DNA from 2 places in the Delftia sp. PX-1 genome. Region 2 is predicted to be linked to the other one. Evidence: riboswitches for the same ligand, from Rfam matches in the RefSeq annotation. Region 2 holds a riboswitch; the other holds the start of a gene.
The links. Region 2 has a riboswitch for glycine ahead of gcvT (glycine cleavage system aminomethyltransferase GcvT). Riboswitches for the same ligand answer to the same signal wherever they lie in the genome.

Region 1 (8,640 bases), 2.6 Mb from region 2:
GATGTGATGCGCATGCGCGCCATCGACGGCCTGGACCTGCCCAAGGGCGTGGCCGTGGACCTGAAGCCCGGCGGCTACCACGTCATGCTGCAGCAGCTCAAGAGCCCGCTGCTCAAGGACAGTCAGGTACCCATCACCCTGGTGTTCAAGGACGCCAAGGGCGAGACCTCGCGCCTGAGCCTGCAGGTCCCCGTGCGCGCCATGGCGCCCGGCGCAGGTGCGGCATCGGCTGCGCAGGGCGGCGCGCATGGCGGACACGGCGGACATGCCGGCCACTCCCACTGAGCTTTTTGTCATCCACCGGGTTTGTGCGCAGCGGGCCGTGCATGACTTGCGATGGACTTGGCGTGTGCCTGGGTTAAGCTGAGCGCATGGCCGGTGTGCTTCACCGGCATGTTCTTCCAACCCAGTCCTAGCGAGTGCTGCCATGAGTGATGCGTCCTCCTTCGGTTTCGGCAAGTTCATCCCCGGTTTCGACTTCCTGCAGGGCCTGGCCCAGAGTGCAGGATCGGCCACCGCCCGGCCCCTGGGGCGCCTGCCCGAATGGGTGGCGCCCACGGTGAGCATCGAAGAGGTGGACAAGCGCATCACCGAACTCAAGGCCGTGCAGTTCTGGCTCGACCAGAACGGCAAGGCGCTGGCCGCCACCATCCAGGCCCTGGAAGTGCAGCGCATGACGCTGTCCACCTTGCAGGGCATGAACGTCAGCATGGGCGAGCTGGCGCAGGCCTTCCAGTTCCCTGCAGCCGCAACCGCCGCGGCCACCGCCGCGGCCAAGGGCGCCGCCAGCGCGGGGCAGGGCGACCTTTCGGACTGGCCCATGTCCTCGGCCGCCAGCCGGGCGAGCAAGAAGGAAAAGCCGCAGCCCGAGCCCGCACAGGCCGCTGCCGCGCCGCCTGCAGCCCCCGAGGCGGCCAAGGCCGCCGACAGACCCGCAGCCGCGGAGACTGCGGCGCCCAAGGACGAGTCCGCCCAGGCCGCCGCCATGGGCCAGGCCATGCAGTGGTGGGGCGCGTTGACCCAGCAATTCCAGCAGATCGCCGCCAAGGCCATGGCCGAGCCCATGGCCCCGGAGGCCGTGGCGGCCGCCCAGCGCGCCACCGGCATGGCCGGGGACCTGGCCAAGGCCACCATGGACCGCATGGCGGCACAGGCCAGCGCCTTTGCTGCGCAGGCGGGCAAGGCGGCGGCGGTCTCCCCTGCCAAGGCGCCGTCCGCAAAGCCGGCGGCCAAGGCTGCGGTGCAGGCCGAAGCCCCCAGGACCGCTGCCAAGGCTCCCGCCAAAGCGGCTGCCAGGAAAACCGCTGCAAAGGCTGGAGCCAAGGCGCCGGCCGCCAGCAAGCCGGCAGCCAAGAGCCGGCCGGCGCGTTGACCGATCGGGCCGGACCCATGGATGCGCAAGGCCCCAGCCACCCGCAAGCCGGGTGCTGGCGGGGCTAGAAAGAAGGTTGGTATGTCGTTGTTTCCTGTAGGCCATGCCAGCCATTCCGACTGGCGCGCCGCGGCCGACGCGGTGCTGCAGCAGCTGCGCTTGCAGATGGCCGGGCCCGGCCACGCGCAGCGGCCCCGTCTGGGACTGGTGTACCTGTCCCATGCGCATGCCGCCCACGCACGGCCGCTGTTGCAGCATCTGGCCAGGGCCCTGCCCCATGTGGCGGACTGGGCCGGCTGCTCGGCCGGCGGCGTTCTGGCCATGTCGCATGAGTACCTTTCAGGAACCGCGCTCGCGGTGATGCTGCTGGATGTACCGGCCGCCCACTACCGCCTGTATTCGGGCCTGGCGCCCCTGCATGCGCCTGGCGGCGAGGCCGGCTTCACCGCCCATTCGGCCCTGGTCCATGCCGCAGGCGGCCAGCCCGAGCTGGCCGAGCTGCTGTACGAGCTGTCCGAGCGCACCGAGTCCGGCCTGCTGTTCGGCGGCGTGGGCGATGACGGGGAAGATGGCGTGGAGGGCGTGCAGATCGCCTGCCGCACCGAGGATCTGCATGCGCAGCATGCGGACGCGCGCGGCATTTTTCGTGGCGGCTTTTCAGGCGTGGCCTTCGGTGCCGGCGTGCCCTGCATCACGGGCATGGCCCAGGGCTGCGTGCCGCTGGGCGAGGGGCTGGAGATCACCGAGGCGCGCGGGGCCCTGGTCACCGGGCTCGATGGCGATCCGGCCCTGCAGCGCCTGCTGCAACTGCTGGGCGTGGAGCTGGAAGGCAGCGACTGGCAGCCCGCGCTGACCACGGTCCGCACCACGCTGGCGGCCATTGCGCCGCCGGGCCGGGGCCTGGCCCACGGCGTGCTGACCGAAGAGGCCCAGGTGCTGACCCTGGTTGGCCTGGACCCGCTGCGCCAGGGCGTCGCCCTGTCATCGGCCGTGGAGGCCGGGCATTCGGTGATCTTCTGCCGCCGCCAGGCCCAGGTCGCGCGCCAGGAACTGCTGCAACTGGGCGCTGCGCTGCGCGATGCGGCGGAGCCCGAGGAGGCGGCGCCCGAAGGCGAGGCACAGCCCCGCATCCGTGGCGCCATCTACATCAGTTGCCGGGGCCGCGGCGGCGGCCTGTTCGGCGGCCCCGATGCCGAACTGCGCACCCTGCGCCACGCACTGGGCGATGTGCCATTGATCGGCTTCGTCGCCGAAGCCGAGATCATGGACGCCCGCCTGCACCGCTTCGCCGGGGTGTTGACGGTGTTCACTGCCTAGGCGTCGTACACGCCGTACACGCCGTCCGCACCTCAGACCGCGCGCGGGCGCACCGTGCCTGCGCTGCGATCCGGGTCCATGGCTACGGCTCCCAGAAAATCGAAATCCACGGCTGGCTGCCTGCCGCTGACCAGGTCGGCCAGCGCCATGCCGGAGCCGCAGGCATGGGTCCAGCCCAGCGTGCCGTGGCCGGTGTTCAGGAACAGGTTGGCGATGGGCGAGCGTCCGATCAGCGGCACATTGCTGGGCGTGGCGGGGCGCAGGCCGCTCCAGAACTGGGCGCGCCCGGTATCGCCGGCGCCGGGGAACAGCTGCTGCACGCGCCGCACGATGGCCTCGCAACGCACGGGGTCCAGGTTGCGGTCGTAGCCGTTGAACTCGGCCGTGCCCGCAATGCGCAGGCGGTCGCCTTGCGCGCCCGTGTAGCGCGAGAACACCAGCTTGAACTCGTCGTCCGTGAGGCTGACCTGGTAGGCCTTGGCGGGGTCCAGCACCGGCAGGGTCACGGAGTAGCCCTTGGCCGGGTAGATGGGCAGGCGCAACCCCAGCGGCTGGGCCAGCAGCGGGCTGAACGAGCCCATGGCCAGCACATAGGCGTCGCCCTGGATGCGTTCATAGCGGCCATCGGCATTGGTCACCTCCACATGGTCGATATGGCGGCTGGCGCCCGCACCCGTGGTGCGCAGCGCCGTCACGTGGTGGCTCTGGCGGAACTGCACGCCCGTGGCGGCGGCGATGCGCGCCAGCTCGCGTGTGAAGAGGTTGGCGTCGCCTGATTCATCCTCGGCCGTATAGGTGGCGCCCGCTATCTGCCCGCGCACATGGGCCAGGGCCGGCTCCAGGCGCACGGCTTCGTCGGCATCGATCAGGCGGCGGTCGCAGCCCAGGGCCTGCATCTGCTCGGTGGGCTTGAGCGCGCCCTCGAACTCGCGGGCGTTCGTGTAGAAGTGCAGGATGCCCTGCATGCGCTGCTCGTACTGGATGCCGGTGTCGGCACGCAGCTGCTGCAGGGCCTCGCGGCTGTAGGTGCCCAGGCGAACGATCTGCCGGATGTTGTGGCGCGTGCGCGCGGGCGTGCAGTTGCGCAGGAAGGACAGGCCCCAGAGCCACTGGCGCATGTCGGCGCGCAGGCGGAACAGCAGGGGGGCATCCTGCCGGCCCAGCCAGCCCAGCAGCTTCAGCGGTGCGCCGGGGTTGGCCCAGGGCTCGGCATGGCTGACCGAGATCTGCCCGCCGTTGGCGAAGCTGGTTTCGGCGCCGGGCGCGGCCTGGCGGTCGATGACGGTCACTCCATGACCGAGGGATTGCAGATAGTAGGCCGACGTGGTGCCGATCAGACCGGCTCCGAGAACGATGACGCGCATGACGATGCCCTTTCAAAGGCATGTGCCGGGTCACGCGAAAGCTGGCCGCTATGGTCTGGATAGCAGGCAGCCGGCGTCCGTCGTGACGCAGCTGCCGCTCCCCCTGTCCTTGGTACCTGAGAGATTCACCGCCGTCCATGGGAACGGGGCTTGCTCCTTCGGTGCGCCGCACATTGCGTGCGGCGGCTCTCCAGACGGCATGTTGTGTTTGCAGTACGGAACCTGAGCGTGTATGGGAGTTTGCGCCTTCGGTGAGGCTCGGCACCGTGGCGCCCGCCTGCTCTCCTGCAGGGGCGATTCTATGGGGCTTGCGCAGCCAGCTCCAGTCGTATTGGGGATACCACCAGTTACCTGTATGTGGTGTGGCTGATTCAGGGTATTCCCTAGATCGCTCAAGCGCCTCCCTCGTAGCGCTGGTACGAGTCTTCGGTTTCATGTAAAAAAACTATTGAAATAGAAAAAAACATGATTTAGCCTATCGATATGTGCAGTGGTTTGTCAGTGCTTGTTCTGGTCGATTGGACCTGCATGGGTTAACCATGGGTTGTATATATGTCTGATAGGCGACTTACCGTTGCACAGGTGCGGGTCCATGGAAACTGGTCCATCACTGAAAAAATACAAGCACGGTGAATATGGTTTGTCGAGGGAGGAATGTTTTGCGTCGCAAACCCGACTGAAGGTGTGTCCGCTCAATGGGCAGTGGAGCAGCGCGCAAGCGTTGATGGAAATCCGCCTTTTTTTGATTGACGCGCAGGATCTGCGCGAAAAATTTTGCTTCCAAACTCACCGGCTGCAAGGTGAGTTGTGGGCTCGTGATTCAAATAGAACTATTCGAGGTACGGCGATGCAAATGCGCTGGGTACAACTGATGGCCATTGCCATTGGGAAAATCATTTTCCTGTCATATCTCCTTGAGAAAACGGGGAATATCATGCATGCTCTCAATCGCCTGCCTGGTTCGGCGTTTTTTCGCAAGTGGCGTGCAGCGAAGTGCCTTTTCTCTTTGCTGCTGCTTTCATGCGCGGGTATCTCATCCACGGCACTGGCGGCGACCATCGTCTTCACGGTCACCGACAACAGCGACGCTCCCAATGCCAATGCAACGACACCAACCACCTGCGTCAGCACGCTGGGGGGCACCTTTGCTGGCGCATGTACGCTGCGAGCTGCCATTCAGGCAGCCAACTACACGCTGCAAACGCTGGATCCGAGTGCCGATGTTTCCATCGTCTTTGCGCCGACACTGACCACGTCGGTACGGACCATACAGAGCGGGACATCCAAGGATGCGGCGGGAAACCTCCATCCGTATGTCGACAATCAGACGGTTTACGTGCGCTGTGCCAATACATTCATCAGCGGAGCCCAGTCCGGCGCCGTGACGGGGGCCACCAATGCCTGTGGTCAAAGCCAGATGATCAGCGGCGGCGATACGGGCACCACCACTGGTGCCGGTGGTGCCTGGTACTGGCTCAAAGGCACCGTGCCAGCCGGCACGGGATCGTTGACCATCGATTTCGGGGGAGTCATACAAGTCCAGAACTGGGCGGACTCCCCCTGGGAAACTTTTTATCTTGGTGGGAAGAACATCACGCTCACCAATTCGCCCAATATGACCTGTGGCGAAGCGGTATTCGTCGTTGGCTCCACGGCGAACAATATCACCATTGATCGCGTCGGCCTGGTGAATGTGGCTCCAACCCCTGCGGGAGAGGGGACGCCGTTCAACTGCGAGCTGTACGCGGAGATTCATCAAGGCGCACAAAACGTATTCTTTACCAATAGCACGATCAATTCCGCGATATGGAATGGAAATTACGGCAATAACAAGGGCTCGGCCATTTCCGTTGCCGCAAGCAACGGTACAGGAGGCACGGTTTCCAACATTGTTGTCGATAATTTCACGGTAACGAATCTGCCCAACCCTATCGGGGGAATGCAGCTCGAGCAGTTCTTCCAGGTCATGTCGAACATGACCGTCAACGGATTGACGATCAAAGATTCGAATATCGCACTGAGCCCGACTGGTGGAAATGCGCCCAGGGCCGTGGTGTCGGTTGATGGAACGATCAACCTGGACAATGGAACTGGTCTTGCCGTGACGGGTAATACCTTCTCGCTGCCTATTGCCGCCTATACCACTTCATCGCCAATGCATGTGTCGGCACCAACGTTGAATATGGCAGCCTCAGGCACGACGCAGGTAGTGACGGTGACCGATAACAACTTCACTGGCGGCGGGGACGGGGTGAATATTGGTGGTACGGGTACGGCACCAGGGTTGATTGGCAACAACAAGATGACAAGCCAGTCGAGAAGTGCCATTCGTGTCACTGCGCGTGATTTCTTCAAGATTTCTCAGAACACGCTGTTTTCCGTGCCTGTGGCTGCAAACTCAGGTATCAGTTTGCTGACGACGGCCAATGGACAAACCGGATGGACCCCGACCCTTGGCGTTGGCGCCAGTGACACCGCCGCCTGCACCTGGACATTCAATATCACGGCAAATGCCAATGCGAGCGAGCCGGCACCGTATACGGTGGAAGCCTTTTGGTCGCCGACCGGCGCGGGCGCCAACGACGCACAGGTCTATCTGGGCTCAGGGACCATGGCCGGAGCCTCGGGAACGCTGACCGTTCCTTCGTATCTCAGCGGCCAGGTGCGGGTCACAGTGACGGACAGCAATTCCGGTGGAGCCCAGACCTCGCAGCTTTCAACGGCTGCAAGCGTCACCGGTTTTCCCTGTGCCCTGAAATCCGGCGTTCTGGCGACGACCAACAATCAACCTGTCGGCAGCAGCGACTTGCTGGAGGTCTACATTGTTGACGGCCAAGGCAATGCCTGGACGGGGGGCAGTGACACCGTTACCTTCGCAGCGCCGCCTGCAGGTGTCACGTTCAATGGCAGCTCCGCCGCAGTCAGCTGCATGACCGACTCCAGCGGAAAGTGCGCGTCTCCCATCAATGCCAGCAGCAGTGTCGCCGGAACATTCACCACACCCGTGACCTTGTCGTCGTCAGTCGCTGGTGCCACGTTCTCCAATCTTCCATTGGGTGGAAGCCCGGTATCTGGCGCAGTGACTTATCAGCCTTCGCCGGTTGCTTACAGCTTCACCGGGCTGCCGGCCAGCACGACCGGTTCTGAAATCGCCGCGAGTCCGCCATCGATTGCGGCCAATGGCGTCTCCACCAGCACCTTGGCCGTGCAGTTGAAGGATGCGTTAGGCAACCTTGTCACCACCTGTACCGATACGGTGGCCTTCACCCTCAATGCGGGGACGCAAGGCGTTCCTGCCGTCAGCGTCACGGGCTGCAGTGCCGGCATGTACACGGGGACGGTGACATCGCCGGTGCTGGTCGGCAGCGGCACCTTCGGGTTCACCATCAACGGGGCTGCGGCTGTTGCCACCGCAACAGTCTCCTATGCGGCCGCAACGCCGAGCACGAGTGCATCGACGATAGGCGCCACTCCGGCATCGATCGTGGCCAACGGCAGCTCCACCAGCGTGCTGCGCGTGCAACTGGTCGATGCCAGCAGCAATCCGATCAACACGTGCACGAACACAGTGGCGTTCACCCTGAACGGCGGAACGCAGGGAACGCCCAATGTGGGCGCGGCCTCGTGTACCGCCGGCATCTATACGGGCACCGTCACATCGCCCACGGCGGTCGGCAGCGGGATCTTCGGATTCACCATCAACGGCTCTGCCGCAGTTGCTACGGCTTCAGTGAGCTACACGGCGGGTCCGCCAAGTACCAGTGCCTCGACCATCGTTGCGAGTCCGACCTCGATCATTGCCAATGGCACTGCAACCAGCACATTGACGGCGCAGCTCAAGGATGCGTCAGGCAATTCGATTGCGACCTGTGCCAACACGGTGGCCTTCACGCTGAACGGTGGAACACAGGGCTCGCCCGCGGTCGGCGCGGGGGCGTGCAGCGCAGGGGTGTACACGGCCACCGTCACGGCACCTACCGCAGTCGGCAGCGGCACCTTTGGTTTCACCATCAATGGCTCGGCCGCCACGGCTACGGCTGCGGTGAACTACACGGCCGGCTCGCCCAGCAATGGCGCGAATGGAAACCTGATCAGTGCCAGTCCGCTCAGCGTTGTCGCAGACAACACGGCCACGAGTTCGATCAGCGTGACCCTGCGCGATGCCAATGGCAATCCCGCCACGGATACGGTGGCGCACACGATTGTCTTCACCAAAACGGGCGTGGGCACGACCACGCCGGCCGCACCCACGTGCACGATCGCGGCCAATGCCAATCCGGCCACCTGCTCCGTGACGGTGAAATCGGCCACGGTCGGCACCGCAAGTTTCACGGCAACGGACAACGGAACGGCCGTGAGCAATGGCAGTCCGGTATCGGTCAACTTCATTGCCGGGCCGCCCAGCAATACAGCCAGCGGCAATCTGCTCAGTGCCACGCCGCTCTCGGTGATGGCCGACGGTACGAGCACCGGCACGGTGACCGTCGCACTGCAGGACGCCAATGGCAATGCAACCGTCGATACGGTCGCCCACACCATCGGCTTTGTCCATACCGGCGCCGGCACGCCGTCGGCAACTTCCTGCAC
Region 2 (8,640 bases):
GGATGGCGCCCACGATGTTGTTGAAGTCGTGGGCAATGCCGCCTGCCATGGTGCCCAGGGCCTGCATCTTGTGCGATTCGCGCAGCTGGTCTTCCAGCTCGTTGCGCTGGGCCTCGGCCTTCTTGCGGCTGGTGAGGTCGCGCGCGAACACGGTGGTGGTCTCGCCGCCGCTGTGGTGCTCGAAGGAGACGCTGACCTCAACCGGGATTTCGCGGCCGCTGGCCGTGCGTGCCGTCATCTCGCCCAGCACGGCCTGCGTGGTAAGTGGCGCAAAGGACAGGGCCTGGGCCGCATCGGGCAGGAAACGCTCCAGCGGACTGCCCAGCGCGTCGTGCGGCGGACACAGAAACAGGGCGGCAGCCGTGGGATTGAAGACGGTGATGCGCTGCTCGTGGTCCAGGCAGATGATGGCGTCCAGGGCCGAGTTGATGACCGATTCGAGCCGCCGCTCGCTCAGGAATAGCTGGTGGTTGCGCTGCTGCAGCGCCAGGCGCTCGGCCAGCAGCGGACCCTGGTCGACCACGGCGCACAGGTACTGCGCAATGGGCGGGCCGCTTTGCTGCGGAATGGCGATGCAGGCCACATGCAGGTCGGCGCGCAGCTGGTGCTGCTCGGTGATGTCGAAGCAGACCTCGTGGGCCTCGGTGCGGCCCAGCTCGCGTGCCGCAACGAAGGTCTCGCGCACGCGCTCGGCGTCGTCAGGGTGCACGAAGGGCGCGAAATTGACCAGCAGCCGGTCATGCTCGGTGGGCTGGAAGGCGCTGTGCGCCATGGCGTTGGCCTGCACCACCATGTCGTGCTCGTCCACCACCAGCAGGGGCAGGGGAATGCTGGCAAACAGGGCTTCGAAGCGCTCGGAGGCGCTTTCGGCCACGGCCTGGCTGTAGTCCAGCACGCGGTTCTGGATCTCCAGCTCGCGCTGGTAGTTGCGCAGCTCGGCGACCAGGGCCTGCAGCGGATCGTCTTCGGGCTGGAAGGAGGGGAAACGTTCGACGGGGGGCAGGTCGGCGCCGGGCGCCAGCAAGGCATGCAGGGGCAGGTGCTCGTCGTCGCGAGGCTGGTCGGAAGGGTCTTGGCTGCTCATCGCGTGCTGGCGCTGGGGAAAGCGGCATCTGCCGCACAAATCCTGGTCGCCCGCGCCTGGCGTCCGGCAGATGGACCGGGGCCCGGCGCGGGCAGGGCCGCAGTGTACGCGCGCCGGGCGGGGCGCCACAAGCGCCCCTTTGGGTGGCAGGTGCTTCAGCTCAGGTAAGCGTCGACCGGGATGCAGCTGCAGTAGAGGTTGCGGTCGCCGTAGACGTTGTCCACCCGGCCCACGGGGCACCAGTACTTGGACTGGCGCAGGGCAGCCACGGGGTAGGCGGCGGCCTCGCGGCTGTACGGGTGGGTCCATTCCGAAGCCAGCAGGGTCTCGGCCGTGTGCGGCGCGTTCTTGAGCGGGTTGTCGTCCTGGGGCAGGCGGCCCTGCTCGATGGCGCGGATTTCCTCGCGGATGGCGATCATGGCGTCCACGAAGCGGTCCAGCTCGTACAGGCTTTCGCTTTCGGTGGGCTCCACCATCAGCGTGTTTGGCACGGGGAAGGACAGCGTGGGCGCATGGAAGCCGTAGTCGATCAGGCGCTTGGCCACGTCCTCGGCCATGACGCCCGTGCTTTCCTTGAACGGGCGCAGGTCCAGGATGCACTCGTGCGCCACATGGCCGTGCTCGCCCGCGTACAGCGTGGGGTAGTGGTCGCGCAGGCGCGCGCTGATGTAGTTGGCGCTGAGGATGGCGGTCTCGGTGGCCAGGGTCAGGCCCTGGGCACCCATCATGCGGATGTACATCCAGCTGATGGGCAGCACGGCCGCATTGCCCAGCGGCGCGGCGCTGATGGCACCCGTGCCGCCCGCAAGGCCTGCCGTGGCATGGCCGGGCAGGAAGGGGACGAGGTCCTCGACCACGCAGACGGGGCCCACGCCCGGGCCGCCGCCGCCGTGCGGGATGCAGAAGGTCTTGTGCAGGTTCAGGTGGCTGACATCGCCGCCGAAGCTGCCCGGCGCGGCCAGGCCCACCAGGGCGTTCATGTTGGCGCCGTCCACGTAGACGCGGCCGCCGTGGTCATGCACCAGCTTGCACAGCTCCTTGACCTGGGTCTCGAACACGCCGTGCGTGCTGGGGTAGGTGATCATGATGCAGGCCAGGTTGGCACTGTGCTGCTCGCACTTGGCCGCCAGGTCCGCCATGTCGACGTTGCCGTTGGCATCGCAGGCGGTGACCACCACCTGCATGCCCACCATCTGCGCGCTGGCGGGGTTGGTGCCGTGGGCGCTGCTGGGAATCAGGCAGACGTTGCGGTGCGACTGGCCCCGGCTCGCATGCCAGCCCTTGATGGCCAGCAGGCCCGCGTACTCGCCCTGGCTGCCGGCATTGGGCTGCAGGCTGATGCCGGCGTAGCCCGTGGCCTGGCACAGCCAGTCGCGCAACTGCTTGTCCAGTTCCGCATAGCCCTGCTGCTGGTCGGCCGGGGCAAAGGGGTGCACCTGGGCGAACTCGGGCCAGGTGATGGGAATCATCTCGCTGGTGGCGTTGAGCTTCATGGTGCAGGAGCCCAGCGGGATCATGCTGCGGTCCAGCGCCAGGTCCTTGTCCGACAACTGGCGGATGTAGCGCAGCATGGCGGTCTCGGAGCGGTGGGTGTTGAACACCGGGTGCGTGAGGAAGGCGCTGCTGCGGCGCAGTCCGTCGGGAATCAGCGGCTCCACGCCCTTTTCGAAGGCGGTGAAGCTGGGCAGGGCCTGGCCGTCCCGGGCGAAGATCTTCCACAGCAGCTCGACATCGGCGCGCGTGGTGGTCTCGTCCAGCGAGATGCACAGGTATTCCTTGAAATACACGCGCAGGTTGGCGCCCAGGGACACGGCACGCTCCACGATGGCCTGGGTGGCCGCGCCTGTGTGCAGGCTCAGCGTGTCGAAGCTGGGCGCCTCGCGCAGCGGCGCGCCCAGCTCGGCCAGGCCGCGCGCCAGGATGGCCGTGTACGAGGCCACGCGGCGGGCGATGCGCTCCAGGCCCTCGGGGCCGTGGTAGACGGCGTACATGCTGGCCACCACGGCGGGCAGCACCTGGGCCGTGCAAATGTTGGAGGTGGCCTTTTCGCGGCGGATGTGCTGCTCGCGCGTCTGCAGTGCCAGGCGGTAGGCGGGCTTGCCGTGCACGTCCACGCTCACACCGACCAGGCGGCCGGGCAGGGAGCGCTTGAACTCGTCGCGGCAGGCCATGAAGGCGGCGTGCGGGCCGCCGGCGCCCATGGGCATGCCAAAGCGCTGGGTGGTGCCCACCACGATGTCGGCACCCCATTCGCCGGGCGGCGTGATCAGGGTCAGCGCCAGCAGGTCGGTGGCCACGATGAAGGCGGCCTGCTTGCCATGGGCCTTGTCCACGTCGGCGCGCAGATCGTCGATGCGGCCGCTGGTGGCAGGGTACTGGGCCAGCACGGCGAAGTAGTCGCCCTCCATCAGCTGGTTCCATTCCTCCAGCGAGTTGGCCAGCAGCACCTCGATGCCCAGCGGCGCGGCGCGCGTCTGTATCACCTCGATGGTCTGGGGGTGGGCATCGCCGGCCACCACGAAACGGTTGCTCTTGCTTTTGACGGAGCGCTTGGCCAGCGTCATGGCCTCGGCGGCCGCCGTGGCCTCGTCCAGCATGGAGGCGTTGGCAATCGGCATGGCCGTCAGGTCGCAGACCATGGTCTGGAAGTTGACCAGGGCCTCCATGCGGCCTTGCGAGATCTCGGCCTGGTAGGGCGTGTAGGCCGTGTACCAGGCGGGGTTCTCCAGAATGTTGCGCAGGATGACGCCGGGCGTGTGCGTGCCGTAGTAGCCCTGGCCGATGAAGCTTTTGAGCAGCTGGTTGCGGCCTGCCAGCGCCTTGAGTTCGGCCAGCGCCTGGGCCTCGGTGGACGCTGGCGGCAGCGCCATGGGCTGGTGGCGCCGGATGGAGGGCGGGACGATGGCGTCGATCAGCGCATCGCGCGATGCCGCGCCGATGGCGCTGAGCATGTGGGCCTCGTCTTCGGGCGCGATGCCGATATGGCGGGCCACGAATTCGGTGGCGTTCTCGAGGGCGGCAAGGGGCTGGGTGGAGGACATCAGCATGGAGGGACCTGTCTCAAAAGCTGAAAAGCGCCAGGGCGGGCCCTGGCGCCCGTCCTGGCCGGAAAGTGGCGTCAGTTGCTCTGGGCAAAGGCCGTGTAGGCGGCTTCGTCGAGCAGCGCGGCCAGCTGGCCTGCGTCGCTGAGCTTGACCTTGAAGAACCAGCCTTCGCCCAGCGGGTCGCTGTTGGCCAGGGAGGGGTCGTCGCGCAGGGCCTCGTTGACTTCGACGATCTCGCCGCTGACGGGCATGTAGACATCGGCGGCGGCCTTGACGGACTCGACCACGCCGGCCACATCGCCCTGGTTGAAGCTGGTGCCCACGGCGGGCAGGTCGACGAACACCACGTCGCCCAGCGCATCCTGCGCGTGGAGGGTGATGCCGACGATGGCCGCGTCAGGGTTGGCGGCGTTGATCCACTCGTGGTCCTTGGAATACTGGATGCTCATGGCTTGCTCCGATAGAAACTGAAAAAACCTGTGAAAGGCGGTTTGAGAAAGGTCAGTGCGCACTGTAGCGGCATGCGATGGCAGGAAAAACGAATCCGCCGAACTCGATCCACGCCAAGCGCGCAGGCTGTCCTCAACCGCGGTGATAGCGGGGCGCCACGAAGGGCGTGGCCTGCACCTGCATGGGCACGGCCTTGCCGCGCACCATGGCCTGCAGGGTGGTGCCGACGGCGGCGCTGACCGGCTCCACGTACGCCAGGGCCACGGGCTGGTTCAGCGTGGGCGACAGCAGGCCGCTGGTGACCTGGCCGACCTTGCGGCCGCCGGCATCCAGCAGCTCCGTGCCTTCGCGCACGGGCACGCGCTCCAGGGCCACCAGGCCCACGCGCTTGCGCGTGAGCAGCTCGGGCGACTGCAGCTGGGCCAGCACGGTGGCCGCGCCGGGAAAGCCGCCTTCGCGCTCGCCACCTGCGCGGCGGACCTTCTGCACGGCCCAGTTCAGGGCGGCCTCGGCCGGGGTGGTGGTCGTGTCCAGATCGTTGCCGTACAGGCACAGGCCGGCTTCCAGGCGCAGCGAATTGCGCGCGCCCAGGCCCACGGGCCTGACTTCGGGCTGGGCCAGCAGGGCACGGGCAAAGGCCTCGGCGTGGCTGGCGGGCAAGGAGATCTCGAAGCCGTCCTCGCCGGTATAGCCGCTGCGCGTGATGTACAGCTCGGCCCCCTCCCAGTCGAAGTGGCCGCCCGTCATGAACACCAGGCCGGCCGTGTCGGGCAGCAGGCGCTCCATGGCGGCTGCGGCCTGCGGGCCCTGCAGCGCCAGCAGGCCCCGGTCGAATTGGGGCTCGATTTCGCAGCGCTGGCCGATGCGGGCCTGGATGTGCGCCAGGTCTTCATGCTTGCAGGCGCCGTTGACGATCAGGAACAGGTCGTCCTCGCGGCGCACGAACATCAGGTCGTCCAGAATGCCGCCCGCCTCATTGAGCAGCAGGCCGTAGCGCTGGCGGTGTTCGCCCAGTCCCAGCACGTCCATGGGCATCAGCGACTCCAGCGCGGCCCCGGCGTCGGCACCGCGCACGCTGATCTGGCCCATGTGCGAGACATCGAACAGGCCTGCCGCCTCGCGGGTGTGCAGATGCTCGGCCATCAGCCCCTGCGGGTATTGCACGGGCATGGAGTAGCCGGCAAACGGCACCATGCGCGCGCCCAGTTCCTGGTGCAGGTCGAACAGCGGGGTCCTGAGCAGATCGGTGGTGGAGGCAGCGGACAAGGAGGGCTCTCTTTCAGGCAAGGAACAAGGCATAACGCCATCCCGGTCCTCCGGGATGTGCTGCCCTGCTGTCCGCTTTACCTGAGAGATTCACCCGCACCTTCCATGCGTGGGGCTTGCTCCTTCGGTGGATGGGGCACACCGCCGTGCCCTGCATCTCTCTCCAGCTAGGAACGCCTGCGGCCGTGGCGGCAGGCGGTGCCAGTCCTTTTGCCTGAGCGTTCGGGGCGAACCCTGCGCCTTCGGCGGTGCCGCTGCCTGTGACCATTGCGGCCGGGCGGGCACTCTCTCCTGACCGGCGCATTCTAGCTGCGGCCAGCGTCCGCGCGGCTTCGGGATTTCCGCGGGCCGACTGCAACTCCATGCGCTTGCCTGCATGGATGCATTTGCAAATTGCATAACTGTCTAAAAAATCTCCTACATTGAGGTGCATCGATATATGAAATCTCGTGAGCGAGAAGGAAGAAGCGCACATGCAGCAGACGCTGGGAGACACATTGGCCTGGCCGGCACGTTACCTGCCGAACAAGGAAGCCCTGGTCGCGTGGGAGGGCGGCGAGCGCCGCGCCTGGACCTACGCCCAGCTCGATGCCGAAGTCAACCGCCACGCCCACGGCCTGGCCGAGCTGGGCATAGGCCATGGCGACGTGGTCGCAGCCTTTCTCTACAACACGCCGGCCTTTGTCTTCACCATGCTGGCGGCCGCGCGCCTGGGCGCCATCTTCAACCCCATCAACTACCGGCTGGCGGCGCAGGAGCTGGCCTTCATCCTCAAGGACGGCGCAGCGCGCGCCCTGGTCTTCGAGCACGAGGGCGGCGAGGTGGCCGCACGCGCCCAGGCCCTGCTCAAGGCCGAAGGCGGCGGCACTGGCGCAGGCATCGAGCACTGGATCTTTGCCGACGATGCCCCGGCCGACCCGCTGCCGGTCTGGGCCACGCAGCGCCTGTCCGCCCTGGCCAGGGGCCGCAGCAGCGCGCCGCCCCAGGCCCATGTGCGCGAGAGCGACCCCTGCATCCTCATGTACACCAGCGGCACCACGGGCCGGCCCAAGGGCGTGCTGCATACGCACCGCAGCAAGCTGGCGCACAACGCCCTCATGCACCAGACCATGCAGTTCACGCGCGACGACGTGGGCCTGGCCATGGCGCCGCTCAACCACACGGCCGAGCTGCACACCAGCTTTCTGCCGCGCCTGCAGGCCGGCGCCACCCAGGTGCTGCTGCGCCGCTTCGACGTGGCCGAGGCCTGGCGCCTGATCCGCGAAGAGCGCGTGAGCTTCTTCTTCGCGGCGCCCACCATGATCACCATGCTGCTGGCCGAACCCATCGCCTCGCCTGAGCAGGCGCCCGCGCTGAGGCTGGTGGAGTACGGCGGCGCCTCCATGGCGCCGCACCTGATCCGCGAATGGACGCGCAAGGTCGGCAGCGACCTGGTCCAGGTCTACGGCACCACGGAAATGGGCCCCTGCATGTCCGTCCTGCTGCCGCGCGAGCAACTCTCGCACGCGGGCTCGGCCGGGCTGCCCTCCATGGGCCATGACCTCATCGTGGCCCGCTTGCGCGAAGACAACGCCCCCACCGACCCGGCCGAGGCCTGCCTGCCCGGCGAGGTGGGCGAAATCCTCGTGCGCGGCCCCTGCATGATGGCCGGCTACCTCAACCGCCCCGACGCCAACACCCGCGCCCTGGCGCACGGCTGGTACCACACGGGCGACCTGGGCCACATCGACGACGACGGCTATCTCTGGATCCGCGACCGCATCGACTACATGATCAATTCGGGCGCCGAGAACGTCTATCCCCGCGAAGTGGAAGACGCCCTGGTCGAGCATGCCGACGTGCTCGAGGTCGCCGTCATCGGCGAGGCCGACGAGCGCTGGGGCCAGATCGTCGCCGCCCACGTGGTTGCCAAGCCGGGCGCCACACCCACGGCCGAGGCGCTGGACGCCTTCCTGGTCCATGGCGACCGCCTGGCTGCCTACAAGCGCCCGCGCCGCTACCACTTCCGCGAGGCCCTGCCCAAGACGGCCAGCGGGAAGATACAGAAGCAGTTGCTGAGGGTGGTGGTGGCAGCCTGAGGCTGCGGCCTGCACTTACTTCTGTGTTTGCCCCTGCGCAGTACAGCACTGCGCCATCGAGTTGCGCAGCCACCGATGCATGGCATCCCCCTGTTTGCGCACATGCCAGGCCTGCTGGTAGGCGAACTCGGGCAGCTCCAGCGGAGGAGTGAAGCGGCGCAGCGTTTTGTGGCGGCGCAGGTCGCCAATGGCGCGGCTGCCCACGGTCAGCACGAGGTCGGTGCCTGCCAGCACCTCCAGCGCCGCGCTCCAGTGGGGCAGGGCCAGCACCACGCGGCGGCTCAGGCCTTGGGCGGCCAGCGCCCGTTCGATCTCCTCGCTGGCGTCGGGCCGCATGGCCAGCATGACGTGCGGGCGCTGCAGCCAGTCTTGCAGTGACAGCCCGCCGCGTGCCGGCAGCACGGCTTGGTCGGCCACGCTCACGAACTGTTCCTGGAACAGATCCTGCACCTCGATGCCCTCGGGCAGGTCGGGTGCGTCGGGGAAGGGCCCCAGGGCCAGGTCCAGTTCGCCATCGGCCAGCTGGGCCAGCATCACCTCGCGCGTGGACTGGCTGATGGCCAGGTCCAGCCCGGGTGCGTGCTGGCGCAGATGCCGCATCAGCGGCGGCAGCACGATGCGCGATGCGTAGTCCGACAGCGCCAGCCGCAGCCGTCCGCGTGCGTGGGCCGGGTCGAACTCCGCCTGTGCCAGCAAGCCGTTGAGGCTGCCCAGCGCA

Region 1: linked by a shared signal. The riboswitch ahead of ACN20X_RS02430 (D-amino acid dehydrogenase) and the one ahead of gcvT (glycine cleavage system aminomethyltransferase GcvT) in region 2 are both predicted to bind glycine.

What each region holds. Positions count from the first base shown of each region.
Region 1 covers NZ_CP184763.1:509,686-518,325, forward strand. The annotation lists gene ACN20X_RS02415 (copper chaperone PCu(A)C) at 1-285, shown strand, start outside; gene ACN20X_RS02420 (PhaM family polyhydroxyalkanoate granule multifunctional regulatory protein) at 428-1,372, shown strand; gene ACN20X_RS02425 (FIST signal transduction protein) at 1,454-2,689, shown strand; gene ACN20X_RS02430 (D-amino acid dehydrogenase) at 2,722-4,053, opposite strand; glycine riboswitch at 4,147-4,257, opposite strand; gene ACN20X_RS02435 (invasin domain 3-containing protein) at 4,646-8,640, shown strand, end outside.
Region 2 covers NZ_CP184763.1:4,315,731-4,324,370, reverse strand. The annotation lists gene ACN20X_RS19835 (PAS domain-containing hybrid sensor histidine kinase/response regulator) at 1-1,084, opposite strand, end outside; gene gcvP (aminomethyl-transferring glycine dehydrogenase) at 1,240-4,131, opposite strand; gene gcvH (glycine cleavage system protein GcvH) at 4,203-4,577, opposite strand; gene gcvT (glycine cleavage system aminomethyltransferase GcvT) at 4,711-5,877, opposite strand; glycine riboswitch at 5,903-6,021, opposite strand; glycine riboswitch at 6,037-6,148, opposite strand; gene ACN20X_RS19815 (fatty acid--CoA ligase) at 6,318-7,922, shown strand; gene ACN20X_RS19810 (LysR family transcriptional regulator) at 7,938-8,640, opposite strand, start outside.